DNA from 4 places in the Streptomyces sp. NBC_01241 genome. Region 2 is predicted to be linked to each of the others. Evidence: riboswitches for the same ligand, from Rfam matches in the RefSeq annotation. Region 2 holds a riboswitch; each other region holds the start of a gene.
The links. A riboswitch is a leader RNA that binds a small molecule or an ion and turns the genes downstream of it on or off. The one in region 2 is predicted to bind cyclic di-AMP.
Positions count from the first base shown of each region.

Region 1: it holds a riboswitch for cyclic di-AMP, as region 2 does, so the genes downstream of both, OG306_RS23480 (C40 family peptidase) here and OG306_RS14665 (transglycosylase family protein) in region 2, are expected to answer to the same signal.
Region 3: it holds a riboswitch for cyclic di-AMP, as region 2 does, so the genes downstream of both, OG306_RS20335 (M23 family metallopeptidase) here and OG306_RS14665 (transglycosylase family protein) in region 2, are expected to answer to the same signal.
Region 4: it holds a riboswitch for cyclic di-AMP, as region 2 does, so the genes downstream of both, OG306_RS05135 (C40 family peptidase) here and OG306_RS14665 (transglycosylase family protein) in region 2, are expected to answer to the same signal.

Region 1 is NZ_CP108494.1:5,225,301-5,229,458, forward strand. It holds gene OG306_RS23475 (hypothetical protein) at 1-71, shown strand, start outside; gene OG306_RS23480 (C40 family peptidase) at 309-1,496, opposite strand; cyclic di-AMP (ydaO/yuaA leader) riboswitch at 1,495-1,661, opposite strand; gene pcrA (DNA helicase PcrA) at 1,942-4,158, shown strand, end outside.
Region 2 is NZ_CP108494.1:3,361,161-3,365,318, reverse strand. It holds gene OG306_RS14680 (nucleoside triphosphate pyrophosphohydrolase) at 1-55, shown strand, start outside; gene OG306_RS14675 (cytochrome P450 family protein) at 65-1,486, shown strand; gene OG306_RS14670 (transglycosylase family protein) at 1,592-2,572, shown strand; cyclic di-AMP (ydaO/yuaA leader) riboswitch at 2,873-3,044, shown strand; gene OG306_RS14665 (transglycosylase family protein) at 3,048-3,794, shown strand; gene eno (phosphopyruvate hydratase) at 4,135-4,158, shown strand, end outside.
Region 3 is NZ_CP108494.1:4,550,409-4,554,566, reverse strand. It holds gene OG306_RS20340 (aldo/keto reductase) at 1-757, opposite strand, end outside; gene OG306_RS20335 (M23 family metallopeptidase) at 936-2,183, opposite strand; cyclic di-AMP (ydaO/yuaA leader) riboswitch at 2,195-2,347, opposite strand; gene OG306_RS20330 (PP2C family protein-serine/threonine phosphatase) at 2,627-3,787, opposite strand; tRNA gene OG306_RS20325 (tRNA-Met) at 4,002-4,075, opposite strand.
Region 4 is NZ_CP108494.1:1,240,733-1,244,890, forward strand. It holds gene OG306_RS05125 (ATP-dependent Clp protease proteolytic subunit) at 8-643, shown strand; gene OG306_RS05130 (hypothetical protein) at 651-959, shown strand; cyclic di-AMP (ydaO/yuaA leader) riboswitch at 1,365-1,529, shown strand; gene OG306_RS05135 (C40 family peptidase) at 1,533-2,006, shown strand; partial or broken gene OG306_RS05140 (LysE family translocator) at 2,050-2,163, opposite strand; gene OG306_RS05145 (ATP-binding protein) at 2,214-2,645, opposite strand; gene OG306_RS05150 (DUF397 domain-containing protein) at 2,997-3,098, shown strand; gene OG306_RS05155 (8-amino-7-oxononanoate synthase) at 3,091-4,158, opposite strand, start outside.

The sequences.
Region 1 (4,158 bases), 1.9 Mb from region 2:
ACAAGGGCGCCTTCTCGGCCGTGGGCGGGCTGACGCTCGCCAACATCTTCATCGCCACGCTCTGGACCTGAGAACCGAGGCCGGAGAGCTCGGGCCGGAGAGCTGAGGCCGGGGAACCGAGGCCGGGGAACCGAGGCCGGGGAACCGAGGCCGGGGAACCGAGGCCGGGGAACCGAGGCCGGGGAACCGAGGCCGATGTTCCGAGAGCCGGGGTCCGAGCCGGGCCGGGTTCCGAGGCCTGGGTCCTGAGTCGGCCGGAGTGCGGGGCGGCCCGCGCCCCGGCCGATGGCCGATGGCCGTGCGAATCGCTACGCCGGCCGCACGCTGCCGTAGATCGGCATGTAGTAGATCGACTCCTCGCGCACATTCGCCCCCGGCTTCGGCGCGTGGATCATCATCCCGTCACCCTTGTAGATGCCGACGTGGCTGATGTCGTCGTAGAAGAAGACGAGGTCGCCCGGGCGCAGGTCCGCCGTCGCGACCCGGGTGCCTGTCTTCACCTGGTCCCAGGTGGTGCGCGGGATGTCGACGCCCGCGGCCTTCCACGCCGCCTGGGTGAGCCCGGAGCAGTCGTACGAGGACGGGCCCGTCGCGCCCCAGACGTACGGCTTGCCGATCTGGGCGCGGGCGAAGGCGAGGACCTTCTCCGCCTTGGTGGTGGCGCTGCTGTCCGAGCCGGTGCTCGTGCCCGTACCGGTGCCCGTACCGGTGCCCGTACCGGTGCCCGTACCGGTGCCGGAACCCGCTTCCTTCGCGGCCTCCGCCGCCTTGCGGTCCGCCTCCGCCTTGGCGGCGGCCTGCTGCTTGGCCAGTTCTTCCGCCTTGCGCCGGGCCTCCGCCTCCTTCTTCCGCTCCAGCTCCGCGAGCCGCGCCTTCTCCTCGGCGGTCAGCTGCGACAGCAACGCGCGCGCCTCGCCCAGCTTCTTCTGGACGTCCTGCTTGCTGGTGCGCAGCGTGGTCTGCGTCGTGGTCAGCGTCTCCAGGCTCTGCACCGCCTCGGCACGCTTCTTCGCCGCCTTGGTCTGCTGCGTACGGAAGTCCGTGATCGCCTTCTGCTGCCGGCTGGTCATCCGGTTCATCAGCTGGTTCTGGTCGAAATACGACTGCGGGTCGTCGGCCAGGAAGAAGGTGGCGCTCGGTGCGATGGTGCCGCTGCGGTACTGCGCGGCCGCGTACGTGCCGAGCGTCCTGCGGGCCTCGTTGAGCTGGTCGGCGCGCTTGGCGACATCGTCCAGCAGGGCGTCGACCTTGGTGCGCTGGGTGGCGGCGGCCTCCTTCGCCTGGTTGTACTGCTGGGTCGCGGTGCCCGCCTGCCGGTAGAGGTCGTCGACCTGCTTCTGGACGTCCTCGATGCCGGCTTTCGGAGCGGGGGCGGCCATCGCGCTCTGCGTGGAGAGCAGGGTCACGGACGCCAGTGCCGCCGTCGTGAGCCCGACGGCCGGTGTGGTGGTGCGCACCCGGGTGCGCGGCTTGCGATGCGATGCCAAGGCCGGCATCTCCTTCCGTGGACCGCCTACCGGGTTAGCTGTCGGGTTCGGGCGGAACGGAAGGCTGCCCTACGGTCCGCGTGGGGGACAAGGACCGATTCACCCCGGTACATGCGTGTGGGTCCCCGGTTCCGAACTCCCGCGAGGGCAGCCCGGATTCGGCGTGGGCGCCCGCTCGGCGTGGTTCGCCTCTGGGGGTACGGGCCGCCCGGACGAGCACGCTAGCCAACCCATGGTGCTGCTGTGAAGGTTGATGTTCGATATGCCCGATACATCTTCGTGACCTCGGCGAAGTGGGGCGGCGGGCGCGGACGGGGGGCCCGGAATTCCTGACCGCGAGTGGGCGTCCGCTCTCTTTGTGTGCCCGGCAGGGGGTGGGGCCGGCCCTGCGGTCCGGGTCCGGTTCGGCATGCGGCCGTCGTGTGTCGGTGCGGCGGCCTAGACTCGACAAGCGATGAGCAGCCTCTTTGACGACAGCTTCCTGGCCGGCCTCCAGCACTCGGAGGAAGAGCCCCCGCCGCCCCCCGAGGACTCCGCACCCGAAGCGGTGCCGGAGGACCTCTTCGCGGGCGTATTCGACGGGCCCCCGCCGCCCAGGGAGGCGTACTACCGCGACGGCGCGCACCGCCCCGTCATCGACCCCGCGGCGCTCCTCGACGGGCTGAACACCGAGCAGCGCGCCGCCGTGGTCCATGCGGGCTCCCCGCTGCTCATCGTCGCCGGGGCGGGCTCCGGCAAGACGCGGGTGCTGACCCACCGGATCGCCCACCTCCTCGCCGAGCGCGGGGTGCACCCCGGCCAGATCCTGGCGATCACCTTCACCAACAAGGCCGCGGGCGAGATGAAGGAGCGCGTCGAGCAGCTCGTCGGACCGCGCGCCAACGCCATGTGGGTCATGACCTTCCACAGCGCGTGCGTACGCATCCTGCGCCGCGAGTCGAAGAAGCTCGGCTTCACGTCATCGTTCTCGATCTACGACGCCGCCGACTCCAAGCGGCTGATGGCCCTGGTCTGCCGCGATCTCGACCTCGACCCGAAGCGCTTCCCGCCGAAGTCGTTCACGGCCAAGGTCTCCAACCTGAAGAACGAGCTGATCGACGAGGAGACCTTCGCCGGTCAGGCCGCCGACGGGTTCGAGAAGACCCTCGCGCAGGCCTACGCGATGTACCAGTCCCGGCTGCGCGAGGCCAACGCGCTGGACTTCGACGACATCATCATGACGACGGTCCACCTGCTCCAGGCGTTCCCCGACGTCGCCGAGCACTACCGCCGCCGCTTCCGGCACGTCCTCGTCGACGAGTACCAGGACACCAACCACGCCCAGTACACCCTCGTACGCGAACTGGTCGGCCCGGCGGGCGAGGCCGACGCCCCCGCCGAGCTGTGCGTCGTCGGTGACGCGGACCAGTCGATCTACGCCTTCCGCGGCGCGACCATCCGCAACATCCTCCAGTTCGAGGAGGACTACCCGGACGCGACCACGATCCTGCTGGAGCAGAACTACCGCTCCACGCAGACGATCCTGTCCGCCGCCAACGCCGTCATCGAACGCAACGAGAGCCGCCGCCCCAAGAACCTCTGGACGAACGCCGGCACCGGCGCCCGCATCACCGGCTATGTCGCCGACACCGAGCACGACGAGGCGCAGTTCGTCGCCGACGAGATCGACCGGCTGACCGACGCGGGCGATGCCAAGGCCGGCGACGTCGCGGTCTTCTACCGTACGAACGCGCAGTCCCGGGTCTTCGAAGAGATCTTCATCCGTGTCGGCCTGCCCTACAAGGTCGTCGGCGGAGTGCGCTTCTACGAGCGCAAGGAGGTCCGGGACGTCCTGGCCTACCTCCGGGTCCTCGCCAACCCCGAGGACACCGTCCCGCTGCGCCGCATCCTCAATGTGCCCAAACGCGGCATCGGCGACCGTGCCGAGGCGATGATCGACGCGCTGTCGATGCGCGAGAAGATCACCTTCCCGCAGGCGCTGCGCCGGGTCGACGAGGCGTACGGCATGGCGGCCCGGTCGGCCAATGCCGTCAAGCGGTTCAACACGCTGATGGAGGAGCTGCGCACGATCGTCGAGTCCGGCGCGGGCCCGGCGGTGGTCCTGGAGGCCGTCCTGGAGCGGACCGGCTATCTCGCCGAGCTCCAGGCGTCCACCGACCCGCAGGACGAGACCCGCATCGAGAACCTTCAGGAACTCGCCGCCGTCGCCCTCGAATTCGAGCAGGAGCGGGGAGAGGCCGGCGAGGAAGGCGCGGGCACCCTCGCCGAGTTCCTGGAGAGGGTCGCGCTCGTCGCCGACTCCGACCAGATCCCAGACGAGGACGAGGACGGCTCCGGCGTCATCACGCTGATGACCCTGCACACCGCGAAGGGCCTCGAATTCCCGGTGGTCTTCCTGACCGGCATGGAGGACGGCGTCTTCCCGCACATGCGGGCGCTCGGCCAGGTCAAGGAACTGGAGGAGGAGCGGCGGCTCGCGTACGTAGGCATCACCCGGGCCCGCGAGCGGCTGTATCTGACCCGGGCGGCGATGCGCAGTGCGTGGGGGCAGCCCTCGTACAACCCGCCGTCGCGGTTCCTGGAGGAGATCCCGGACCAGCACCTGGAGTGGAAGCGGACCGGGCCGATGGCGGCCCCGGCCGGACCGACGTCGGGGATCACCTCGTCGCTG
Region 2 (4,158 bases):
GGCCGCGGGCCGCGCCTACCGGGACGCCATCCGGGCGGCGGAGGGCAACGGATAACGTCGGGGGGTGAACCAGAGCCCCGCCGCCCGCCCCACCGGTCAGCCCGCGGACGGCCGCGACGACCGTCCGGCCGATCAGCCGGCGGCCGACCCCGCCGCCTGTCCCGCCGATCAGCCGGCGGCCGATCCCGCCGCCTGCCCCGCCGGTCGGTCCGCCGCCCGTCCCGCCGACGCACCCGAACTCTTCACGTGGGAGTTCGCCACCGACCCGTACCCGGCTTACGCCTGGCTGCGCGAGCACAGCCCCGTGCACCGCACCGCACTGCCCAGCGGCGTCGAGGCCTGGCTCGTGACCCGGTACGCGGATGCCCGTCAGGCCCTCGCCGACGCCCGGCTCTCCAAGAACCCGGCGCATCACGCCGAGCCGGCGCACGCCAAGGGGAAGACGGGCATCCCGGGCGAGCGCAAGGCGGAGCTGATGACGCACCTGCTGAACATCGACCCGCCCGACCACACCCGGCTGCGCCGCCTCGTCTCCAAGGCGTTCACCCCGCGCCGGGTCGCCGAGTTCGCCCCGCGGGTGCAGGAACTGACGGACCGCCTCATCGACCGTTTCATCGCGGAGGGGAAGGCGGACCTCATCCACGACTTCGCGTTCCCGCTCCCCATCTACGCGATCTGCGACCTGCTCGGCGTCCCGCCCGAGGACCAGGACGACTTCCGGGACTGGGCGGGCATGATGATCCGGCACGGCGGCGGCCCGCGCGGCGGGGTGGCCAGGTCGGTGAAGAAGATGCGCGGCTATCTCGCCGAACTGATCCACCGTAAAAGGGAGAACCCGGGGGACGATCTGATCTCGGGGCTGATCCGGGCCAGCGACCACGGCGAGCATCTCACCGAGAACGAGGCCGCGGCCATGGCCTTCATCCTCCTGTTCGCCGGATTCGAGACAACCGTCAATCTCGTCGGCAACGGCGTGTACGCCCTGCTGCGCAACCCCGCACAGCGCGAGCGGCTGCAACTCTCCCTCGACGCGGGCGAGAGCCGGCTGCTGGAGACCGGGATCGAGGAACTGCTGCGGTACGACGGTCCGGTGGAGCTGGCGACCTGGCGGTTCGCCACCGAGCCGCTGACGCTCGGCGGACAGGAGATCGCGGCAGGCGACCCCGTACTCGTCGTCCTCGCCGCCGCCGACCGCGACCCGGAACGCTTCGAGGACCCCGACACGCTCGACCTCGCGCGGAGTGACAATCAGCACCTCGGATACGGGCACGGCATCCACTACTGCCTGGGAGCACCGCTCGCCCGGCTGGAGGGACAGACCGCCCTCGCCACGCTCCTGAGACGCCTTCCCGACCTGCGACTTGCGGTGGAACCTGCCGATTTGAGGTGGCGTGGCGGGCTCATCATGCGTGGACTGCGCACACTGCCCGTGGAGTTCACACCGGGGTCCGCGCCGACACGAAGTGATGTCCCGTCAACTCCGTGACTTTCACGTGATCTGCGCTGCATCGACTTGTGACGCGCGTTCGAGTCCCGCTAGGTTCACCGTTCGACTCACCAGTCACTCGTCAGTCACACGGAAGGCATCCCCATGGGCTCCGCGAACGGCAGACACCGTCGCCCTCGTCAGGCACCCGCCATCGTCGTCGCCGCGGGCGTGACCGGATCGGCCATCGCCATCCCGCTGCTCGGTGCGGCCGGCGCGCACGCGGCCGACGCCACGACCTGGGACCGGGTGGCCGAGTGCGAGAGCGGCGGCATGTGGAGCGCCGACCTCGGCAACGGCTTCTACGGCGGCCTGCAGTTCTCGCAGGAGACCTGGAAGGCGTACGGCGGCGCTTCGTACGCCGAGCGCGCCGACCTCGCCAGCCGCGCGCAGCAGATAGCCGTGGCCGAGAAGGTCCTGGAGGACCGTGGCCCGCGGGCCTGGCCCAGCTGTGCGGTCATCTCCGGCCTCGCGGAGGACGGGACGCTGCCGGGCGTCGATCCGGGGATCGCGCCCGCCCCCGAGCCGGCACAGAGCACGGAGCCGGCTGACGGCACGTCGGCGACCCCGTCCGGCGGCGCCACTCCGTCGAACGGCAAGGGCGCCACGAACGGCAAGGGCGCCACGCACGGCAAGGGCGGCTCGAAGGGCTCGGGCGGTGCCGACGGGTCGACGGGCAAGGCCGAGTCCTCCACGCGGCCCTCGGCCACCGAGTCGGCCGCCCCGTCCTCCGACGCGCCCGGAGTGCCCGATGCGCGTGATTCATCCGATTCCCTCGGCCGTACGGGTGGCAAGCACCGTGGCGCACCGGCCTCCGAGGCGAGCCGGGGCGCGGACGGCGGGCTGGGCCGCGAGTCGGGCCGCCACGCCTCACGTGGCGACAGCGACGCACGCGACGCGGGCGCCTCGGCCGCCGACGGCACGTACACCGTCCGCCCCGGCGACAATCTCTGGGCGATTGCTGACGCACAGAAGGTTCCTGGTGGCTGGCCCGCGCTCTACGAGGCCAACAAGAGTGCCGTCGGCTCTGACCCGGACCTCATTCTCCCTGGCCAGAGTCTCGATCTCGGCGTGAAGGCCGAATGAGGGCGGTCTGAAAATCGACTAAAAGAGACCCAAAAATCGGGGCAGTTCAGAGGCCTATGTCCGCTTATGCGTAAGTGAGACATGGGTCTCTTTGCGTCAACTGGCGTGTCGCGCCCGGGGGCTCCGGCCGTATCGCCTCCCACCTGCGAAAACGATGGTTCCTCACATGCAAGTAAGGGCTGATTGTCCGATGTGTCCATCTTTGAAAGTGGGGGTTGCCTATGTTTACGGTCGGAACCGCTCGCACCGCGGGCCCCGTCGACCGTCACGCCGAATCCTGCCGTCGGTCGAAGGGAAGAGACGCGTAAAGCGCCGTAGGCAGGAGCGGGGGACCCAGGTAAGCGCCGGGCCCGATCGTCGAAAGACGCATCAGGACCGGCTTGGGGTGAAGTCGCGCGCTAGGACGTGCGGCCGGGCAACTCACTTGGCCCGAACCCGACAGCTCACCTCGTAGGCGTCGGTGAGGAGAAGTTCCATGCTGTTTTCCAGCAAGGGCAAGCACCGCCGCCCGTCCAAGGCCGTCCGTGTCGCCACGCTCGCCGGTGTCGCCGGTGCCGCCGTCGCCGTTCCGCTGATGGGTGCGACCGGCGCCTCCGCCGCCTCCGTCGCCACCTGGGACGCCGTTGCCCGGTGCGAGTCGGGTGGCAACTGGTCCATCAACACCGGTAACGGCTACTACGGCGGTCTGCAGTTCTCGCAGTCCAGCTGGGCCGCCGCCGGCGGTACGCAGTACGCCCCCCGTGCCGACCTGGCCACCAAGGCCCAGCAGATCGCCACCGCCGAGAAGCTCCTCGCCGTGCAGGGTCCGGGCGCCTGGGGCTGCGCCGGTGCCGGCAACCTGCGCAACGACGGGGTGAACCCGGGCGTCGACACCGGCTCCTCCTCGAACTCCGGCGCCACCAAGCAGCAGAGCGCCCCGGCCGCGCCGAAGCAGCAGTCGCAGCCGAAGAAGGCCGAGCGCACCGAGGCCCCCGCCGCCAACCGCTCGGACCGCTCCGCCGCCCCGCAGGCCGAGTCGAAGGAGACCGTCACCACCCCGACCGGCCAGAAGGTCAAGAAGGGTGACGGCGAGTACAAGGTTGTCTCCGGCGACTCCCTGAGCAAGATCGCCGCCGACCACAAGGTCAAGGGCGGCTGGCAGCGGCTGTTCGAGATGAACAAGGACATCGTCAAGGACGCGGACCTGATCTACCCGGGTCAGCAGCTGCACCTGACCAAGTAGTCCAGGGCCTCTCCTCCCCGAGCACCCCGGCCCGGCGCGCATCCCCCCGTATGCGCCGGGCCGGGGTTTCCTGTGTCGCGTGCCACCCCGCGTGCCACCCCGCGTGTCACCCCTACGCACCACCCCCGCGTGACGCTTCCGCTCTGTGTGATCGTTCAACTGTTGTAGTTACTGACCAGTAAAATTCTGACGGTTTGTCCGACGATGAGCGTCCTTGGGTCCTTTTTCGTCCCAGGGGTCGGGCGGTCGTCCGGCTGAGCGGGCCGGGCCGGTTAGGCTCTTGTCGCAAGGCCAAAGTGACCCTGCACAACCAGTGTCATATCCCAGAAGGAGATGCCTCGTGCCGTCCATCGACGTCGTCGTA
Region 3 (4,158 bases), 1.2 Mb from region 2:
CGAGTGCGGCCAGGACCTTCTGCCCCCGCTCCGACGCCAGGTACTCACCGGCCTTCTCGGCGCGGGCGCTCTCCACCGAAGCCCCCGGACGGTACTTGCCGGTGAGGAAGCCGGAGGCCAGGGCGAAGTACGGGACGGCGGCGAGCCCGGCCCGGGCGGCCGTGTCCTGGAGCTCACCCTCGTAGGTGTCCCGCGAGACCAGGTTGTAGTGCGGCTGAAGGGCGACGTACCGGGCCAGCCCCTCGCGCTCCGAGAAGTCCAGGGACGCCTGGAGCCGCTCGGGGCCGATGTTGGAGGCGGCGATCTCCCGGACCTTGCCTTCCTTCACGAGTTCGTCGAGGGCGGTGATGATCTCCTCGACCGGGACGGTCTCGTCATCGAAGTGTGTGTAGTACAGATCGATGTGGTCGGTGCCGAGCCGGCGCAGCGACTCCTCGGCCGCGGCCTTGATGTTCGTGGCGGAGAGCCCCTTGTACGAGGGGTGCGCGCCGACCTTGGTCGCGACGACGATGTCGGAACGGTTGGAGCGGGCCGCGAGCCACTTTCCGATGACGGTCTCCGACTCGCCGCCCTCGTTGCCCGGGACCCAGGCGGAGTAGGCGTCGGCGGTGTCGATGAAATTGCCGCCCGCCGCGGCGTAAGCGTCCAGCACGGCGAACGACTGCGCCTCGTCGGCGGTCCAGCCGAAGACGTTGCCGCCGAGGGCGAGCGGGAAGACCTGGAGGTCGGAAGGGCCCAGCTTACGAAGAGAAGTCATAAATGGATCAACGGATTCCGGCACGCCCGCTATTCCGACGGACCGGCAGCCCTGACGTCGGGGGGGAGCGTCAGGGCTGCCGGAGTTCAGCGGCGGGTCCACCGGATCACGGGATCGCTCGGAGCAGCGGAGCGCTCCGGTCACACGGCCCGGAAGAACCGGGAGGGCGGCCTGCGGATCAGGGGGTGAGGCCCTTGTCGCGCAGCCAGGCCATCGGGTCGATGCCCGTACCGGAGGGGGTGTGGACCTCCAGGTGGAGGTGCGGGCCCGTCACGTTGCCGGTCGCGCCGACCCGGCCGATGGTCTCACCGGTGGTGACCTGCTGGCCGACGCTCACGCCGATCGAGGACTGGTGGCAGAACCACAGCTCCGTACCGTCGTCGAGCTCCAGCACCGTGCGGTAGCCGTACGAACCGGACCAGCCGGCCGACTTGATGGTGCCGCCGTGTATGGCCTTGATCGGCGTACCCGTCGGCGCCGCGAAGTCGAGGCCGGTGTGGTAGCCGGAGGACCACATCGAGCCGGCCTGGCCGAAGGTCGAGGTGATCGTGTACGAGGAGGTCGGGATGGCGTAGCTGGCGGCGAGCTTGGCGAGCCGCAGGGCCTCGGCCTTCGCCTTGGCTTCCTCCTCCGCCTTCTTCTTCTCGGCGGCGGCCTTGGCCTCGGCCGCGTCCTGCTGCTTCTTGGCCTCGGCGGCGGCCTTCTCCGCGGCCTCCTTCTCCTGTGCGGCCTTGGCCTCGGCGTCGGCGGCGTCCTGCTGCTGCTCCGCCTGCTGGAGGATGCGCGCGCGGAGCGCCTCGCCCGCGTCCGCCGTGCCCTGCTCGGCCTCGGTGGTGGTGAGGCCGGCGGTGGTCAGCGGTGCGGCAGCGGCGGCGACAGCGGTGTTGTCGGCTTCGGGCTCCGCGGAGAACAGAGCACCCACGCCGGGAAGGGACTTGGCGTCGGGAAGCTTGTCCGCGATGGAATCGGGAAGGGAGATGGAGACCGGCGGCTTGCTCTGCGCGGTGGCCATGCCCCCTGCACCGACCGCCGCGATGACACCGACCCCGAGCACCGTGGAGCTACGGGCAAGTCCGTTGCGCTGCTTGGCGACGCGGTGCCTGCCGCGTACGGGGCGGACGGACTCCTCGGTGGGGTTCCACTCGTCCCAGCTGCGTTCGGGCTCACCGTCGCCGTTGACGCGGAATTCGCCACCGAAGTCACCGGCGAAGTCACCGCCCGGCTCGGTGCCGTACGCCGCTCCCGTCCCACCGGTCCCGTAGTCGGAGGCGGTCCCGTAGTCGGGGCCGAAGCCGGAGTCGGAAGCGAAGGGGGAGTCGGAAGCGAAGCCGGAGTGGGAACCGGATCCGAACTCGGTGCCGAAGTCGGAACCGAAGTCGGGGTTGAACCGAGAGGGAGCCTCGGGGGCAGGCTTGTTGGACGCCACGGGGGCGCACTCCTTTCCTTCCTTCTCGCCTACCGGGTTAGCTGACGGGTTCGGAGCAGGAAGGTCTCCTACGGGCTCCTCTGCCTCTCACGAGACACAGGTGTCCGATTCACCCCATGTAGGTGGTTCCCCGGTTCCCTTGCGGAATTCGGCGCTCGCGCGCGGTGCCGCCACTGACGACGGCTGGGACGACCGCGCTGCGTTATCGAACGTTAATAGACACCGGGGCCTGATTCCAAGCTGTTCCCACTGATCGTTCACGTCTTTGGCCTGGACTTTACGGTGCACAACCGGGCGGAATGGGATGAGTTGATCGACCCTCAGCGGCCACCAGATTTCTGACGTTGCGTCAAATGTTATGCGGAGCGACGCGCTTCGGTTACGTACGGTGGTATCCCGCACCCAAGGTCGACCCGGCTCGCACGAAGCCCCCGCCCCACCCGTCACACCCCTTCGCGACCGACGATCTTCACGGTCCTGCGCCGGTCCGGCTGCCCCTCCGCGGGACGTACGACCGCGAGCAGCGCCATGTCGTCGGTCGTCTCACCCCCCGTGTGCAGCCGTACGTCATCGGTCAGTGCGGACAGCAGCTCCTCGGGCCCCGGGAAGATCCGCCCGCGCAGCCGGGCCGCCGGGTCGTAGAAGACCCCGTCAGTGTTCCGCGCCTCGGAGAGGCCGTCCGTGTACAGGAGCAGGGTCGCCCCCGCCGGCAGGTCCCACTCGTCCGACCTGTCGGGCCACGCTCCCAGGTCCATCCCGAGCGGCAGCGCGGGCACCGTCGGCCCCAGCACATCCAGCGCCCCGTCGGGGTGCAGCAGGATCGGTTCGGGGTGGCCGCGGTTGACGACCCGCACCCGGGACAGCCCGGCCGGGATCTCGGCCAGCACGGCGGTGATGAAGCCCTCGACCGCGTCGAGCCCGCCCCGCCGCGTCCCCTCCCGCGCCAGCGCCCGCTCCAGCCGCTGCGCCACGCCCTCCAGCGAACGCTCCTGCTCGGCCGCCTCCCGGAACGCCCCGATGATCACCGCCACCGACTCCACGGCGTCGAGCCCCTTCCCCCGTACGTCCCCGACCACCAACCGCACCCCGTACGGGGAGTCCGTCACGGCGAACAGGTCACCGCCGACGAACTCGTCCGCCTGCGCCGCCTCGTACCGCGCCGCCACGTGCAGCCCGCCGATCCGGTCGGACGGCTTCGGCAGCACCGCCCGCATGGCGGTCTCCGCGATGACCCGCGCGGACGCCAGCTGCTCACTGCTGCGCCGCACGACCCCGTTGATCACGACCGCGAGGACCGAGACGGTGGCCAGAGTGAGCAGCTCGATCAGCGGCACGATGTCCGGCAGCGTGTTGCTGTACAGCCGCAGCACGACAACGGCCAGCATCGAGGCGACGCCGGTGCAGATGGTCCTGGACAGCGAGAAGAACGGCGCGGCGATCAGCGGCGCCGCCACGAACAGCGGAATGGCGGTGAAGGTCGGCGGGGTGAGGAAGTCGAACACCAGCCCGCCGAGAATCATCACGGCGGGCATCGCACGGACGAACCGCCGGGTACGGGTGCCGCCCTCGGCATGTCTGCCGCGCCCCTTCAGCCGCTTCCACACCTGTGGTCTCCTGCCCGGTACGCGCACGGCTGCGGACGGTACCGCGCCCCACCCCAGGCTCGCCGGAGCGGAGTCGCGCGGCGACTCCTCGTCGGCCGATGGGGGTACGTACGTGGCACAGCTCGCACACCGCCCGGACCTGCCCCTTCGGGAGTCCATGGCGGGAACGAACCAGGCCCGGCACGCTGCATGCGTGCCGGGCCTGGTTTTTCAGTAGCGGGGACAGGATTTGAACCTGCGACCTCTGGGTTATGAGCCCAGCGAGCTACCGAGCTGCTCCACCCCGCGTCGGTAAACACAACTGTACGGCATGCGCGGCGGGCTCATGACCACTGAGCGAATCACTGGGCGAATCACCGGGCGAACCGCTG
Region 4 (4,158 bases), 2.1 Mb from region 2:
GTTCATGCTGTTCCGTCCTGCCGCCCGCTACGTGCTGCCCGAGTTCACCGAGCGCACGACCAACGGGACCCGCACCCTCGACCCGTACTCCAAGCTGCTCGCCGAACGGATCGTCTTCCTCGGCACCCCGGTCGACGACACCGCGGCCAATGACCTGGTCGCCCAGTTCATGTATCTGGAACACGCCGCCCCGGACCGGCCCATCTCCCTCTACATCAACTCCCCCGGCGGCTCGTTCGGGGCCATGTCGGCGATCTACGACACGATGGAGTACCTCACCTGCGAGGTGGAGACCTACTGCCTCGGCCAGGCAGGTTCCTGCGCGTCGGCACTGCTCGCGGCGGGTGCTCCCGGCAGGCGGCACGCGCTGCCCGGGGCGCGGGTCGTCGTACAGCAGCCCGCACTCACCGAGCCGGTGCAGGGCCAGCCGTCCGATCTGGAGATCGAGGCGCAGGAGTTGGAACGGGTCCACGAGATGCTCACCACGCTGTTGGCCCGCCATACCGGCCGCGGCGCCGAGCAGATCGCCGCCGACATCGAGCGCGATCTCATCCTCGACGCCCCCGGCGCCAAGGCATACGGCCTGGTGGACCACGTCATGGAGAACCGGAAGTCGTCGCTCCCGCCGCACGGTGCGCGGTGAACGCCCGGTGCGACCACCGGAGTTGCCACCACCGCCCGCGCTGACACGCGCCGAGGGCGAGTTCATCGACCGCTATCTCGAAGTCCTCGACCAACTGGGCCGGATCAACCCGGCCCGCGGCGACGACACCTACTCCGCGCTGCGGGCCGCACAGGCACTGGCCTCACGGGCGGCCGCGCTGCGGGACGCCCTCACGTTGATGCACGAACGCGGCGAAGCACGGATCCACGCCGCCACCCTGGCCCGGGCGCTACGGGTGCTGGACGGGGAACGGCGGGCCGGACGCGTCACCGTACCTCCCGATCCGACGAGTTGATCAACCGATTTTCCGCCAGGCCGGCCGGGACCAGCCGGGCTCCCCCGCAACCCGCCCCGGCCGGGGGCACCCAACTCCCGTTCGCGACACGCCCGGTGGTCACATCGAAATTCCTAGCTCTTTCGGCGTAGAAAGTCCCTCTCGCGAGATATTTCTCCAGTTGCGCGCTCCCGGCGGGCAATGAGCGGAATCCTTGATTCCACCCCTGGTACGGGACCGGTCCGAATGAACGTCAGCGTTCCCGGAACCGCCGGCTCCACCCGAACGGGTCAGCCGCGAAGAGCCTCACAATTCGTCGTTTATCCTCGAAAATCCGGCAGTCGGTGAGTCAAGATCCGTGGGACGACAAGCCCCCGCCACAGCGACGGGGCGGTCCGGGCGGACGCCGAGTCCTGCCGCCGTCCGGATGTCTGGTCGACAGAAGTGGATCGGCAGGAGTGGAGGACCCGAGCACAACGGGTCGACCGGATCACCGGTCGGCCCTCGGGGTGAAGCCGCCGAGCGCGGCCGGGCAACTTCGCCAGCCCGAACCCGACAGGTCATCCTTCACAGGCGGCTGACGAAGGGTTGCGCATGACTGCGCAGGTTCATGTCCCGTCTCTGCTCGCCCGGGCCGGTACGGCCTCGGTTCTGACTCTGGCCGCCGTCGGCGGCACCATGCTCGCCCCGGGCGCCGCGACGGAGGCCCAGGCGGCGACTCTCTCCATGAAGGCACTCAAGGTCGCCGCGTCCAAGAAGGGATCGCCGTACAGGTGGGGGGCCACCGGCCCCAACCTCTTCGACTGCTCGGGACTGACGGCCTATTCGTTCAAGAAGGCCGGCAAGAGGCTCCCCCGCACGGCCCAGCAGCAGTACAACAAGACCCGCCACATCCCGGCCTCGCACAGGCAACGCGGCGATCTGGTCTTCTTCCACTACGGCCACAGCGTCTACCACGTGGGGATCTACGCCGGTCACGGCAAGATCTGGCACTCGCCGAGGAGCGGTGCGGTGGTCCGGCTGGAGAAGATCTGGACGAAACACGTCTATTACGGCCGGGTCCGCTGACGCGGTCTCAGCGCCGCTGACAAGCCCGGTGCGGCTGAGGACTTCAGCGCAGCAGGGGGCCGGACGCCAGGACCAGTCCCCACGCGGTGAGCGCCGCGCCGCCTCCGCCCTCGACGGCGCGGGCGGCACGCGGGCGGCGCAGCCGCCGCCCCATCCGTCCCGTCCGCCGTCGGCCTGTCCGGGTAACGGGGCGGATCGGGTGGCCGTTCAGTTCTGTACGGGGGTGCTCCATGGGAGCGCGATCCAGACCCTCTTGCCTCCGTCGGCGGTGGGGGTGACGGTCAGCCGGCCTCCGCACTCCTTGGCCAGGGAGCGGATGATCACCATGCCGCGTCCGTTGTCCTGCTGAACGGTGGTGGGCAGCCGCCGGGGCCGACGCGGGTGACTGTCCGTCACTCCCAGCTGCAGCTGTTCCTCCCGTTCCAGTCTCAGGTCCACGGTGAAAGTGGGCGACTGCCCGAAGGTGTGCTGGACGGCGTTGGTCGCGAGCTCCGAGACGACGAGCCGGATGCCGTCGGCGAACTCCGTGTCGGTGGCCAGTCCCCATTCGGTGAGCACCCGGTCCACGTATCTCCGGGCCGCCGCGACCGAGACCGGCTCGCTCGGCAGAGTGACGCTGGCTTCTTGATGGTCTGCCATGGCGAGCCGTCCCTTTCCCACCCGGACCGACTCGCGCTCGGTCCCGGTTGTGCTTCGCGCCAGATTGCCCTTGATGCTGCCCCCTCCGGCGGCGATCCACCGAGATATGCATATATCTGTCGCTCAATGCGGTGAACCCTGCCACGCAAAACCGTATGCGGGCGTCACACTGTCCGCTCGGCAGGAGGAGGAGCGGGGATAGGGAGGAAGGCCGCCGATCCAGCACGGTCCCGGGCTCAACTTCCCCATATTCAACATCAGTTGCTTCCGTTCTCGGTCGGCGAATATGCCGGTCTCACCGGCTGTTCTCGACCATGTGACGAGTAGCCGTTCGGTGACGGACGGCTGGCCGTGCGGGACTCCAAGGACGTGTCCAGGCCCCCACTGCGGTTCTCCGCGGCGGGGGCCTGGACCTCTTTCGTCTCCGGCCTGCACCGGGGTCCGGTCAGCTGACGGGAGCGGTCCGTCGCACGATCGCCACCGCCTCGGCAATCTGTTCCTCGGTCAGATCGGCGCGCCCGGTCAGCCGCAGCCGGGAGACGCCGTCCGGCACCGACGGCGGCCGGAAGCATCCCACCGCGATTCCGGCGGTACGGCAGTCGGCCGCCCAGCGCACCGCCGCGTCTGCCGAGGGCGCCCGTACCGAGACCACGGCGGCATCGGGGCGCACGGCGGTCAGGCCGGCGGCGGTCAGCCGCTCGTACAGCGCGCTGGCGACGTCTCGGACCCGTTCGGCGCGCTCCGGCTCGCGGCCGAGCAGTCGCAGGCTGCCCAGCGCGGCGCCCGCGGCGGCCGGCGCGAGACCCGTGTCGAAGATGAAAGTCCGGGCCGTGTTGACCAGGTGTTCGATGACCCGGGCCGGACCGAGGACCGCTCCGCCCTGGCTGCCCAGGGACTTGGAGAGGGTGAGCGTGGTGACGATTCCGTCGCCGCCCGCGAGACCGGCGGCGGCGAGCGCGCCCCGGCCGCCGTCCCCCAGTACGCCCAGACCGTGCGCGTCGTCGACGAGCAGCGCGGCGCCCTCCGCCCGGCAGGCGTCGGCCAGTTCGGGCAGCGGCGCGGCGTCGCCGTCGACCGAGAAGACCGAGTCGGTGACCACCAGTGCACGGCCGTCGTGCGTCTGCAGGGCCTTGCGTACGGCGTCGGGGTCGGCGTGCGGCACGACGGCGGTCCCGGCCCGGGAGAGCCGGCAACCGTCCACGATCGAGGCGTGGTTGCCCGCGTCGGAAACGATCAGCGAGCCGCGGCCGGTGAGCGCGGTGAGGGCAGCGAGATTGGCCGCATAGCCCGATGACAGGACCAGGGCCGCCTCGAACCCGCAGAATTCGGCCAGCTCGTGTTCGAGTTCGGCGTGCAGAGCGGTGGAGCCGGTGACGAGCCGGGATCCGGTCGCGCCCGCACCCCATCGGCGGGCGGCCTCGGCGGCGGCAGCGGTGACCTCGGGGTGCCGGGTCAGGCCCAGATAGTCGTTGCTCGCGAGGTCCAGGAGTTCTGGTTCGGCGGGCCGGGGGCG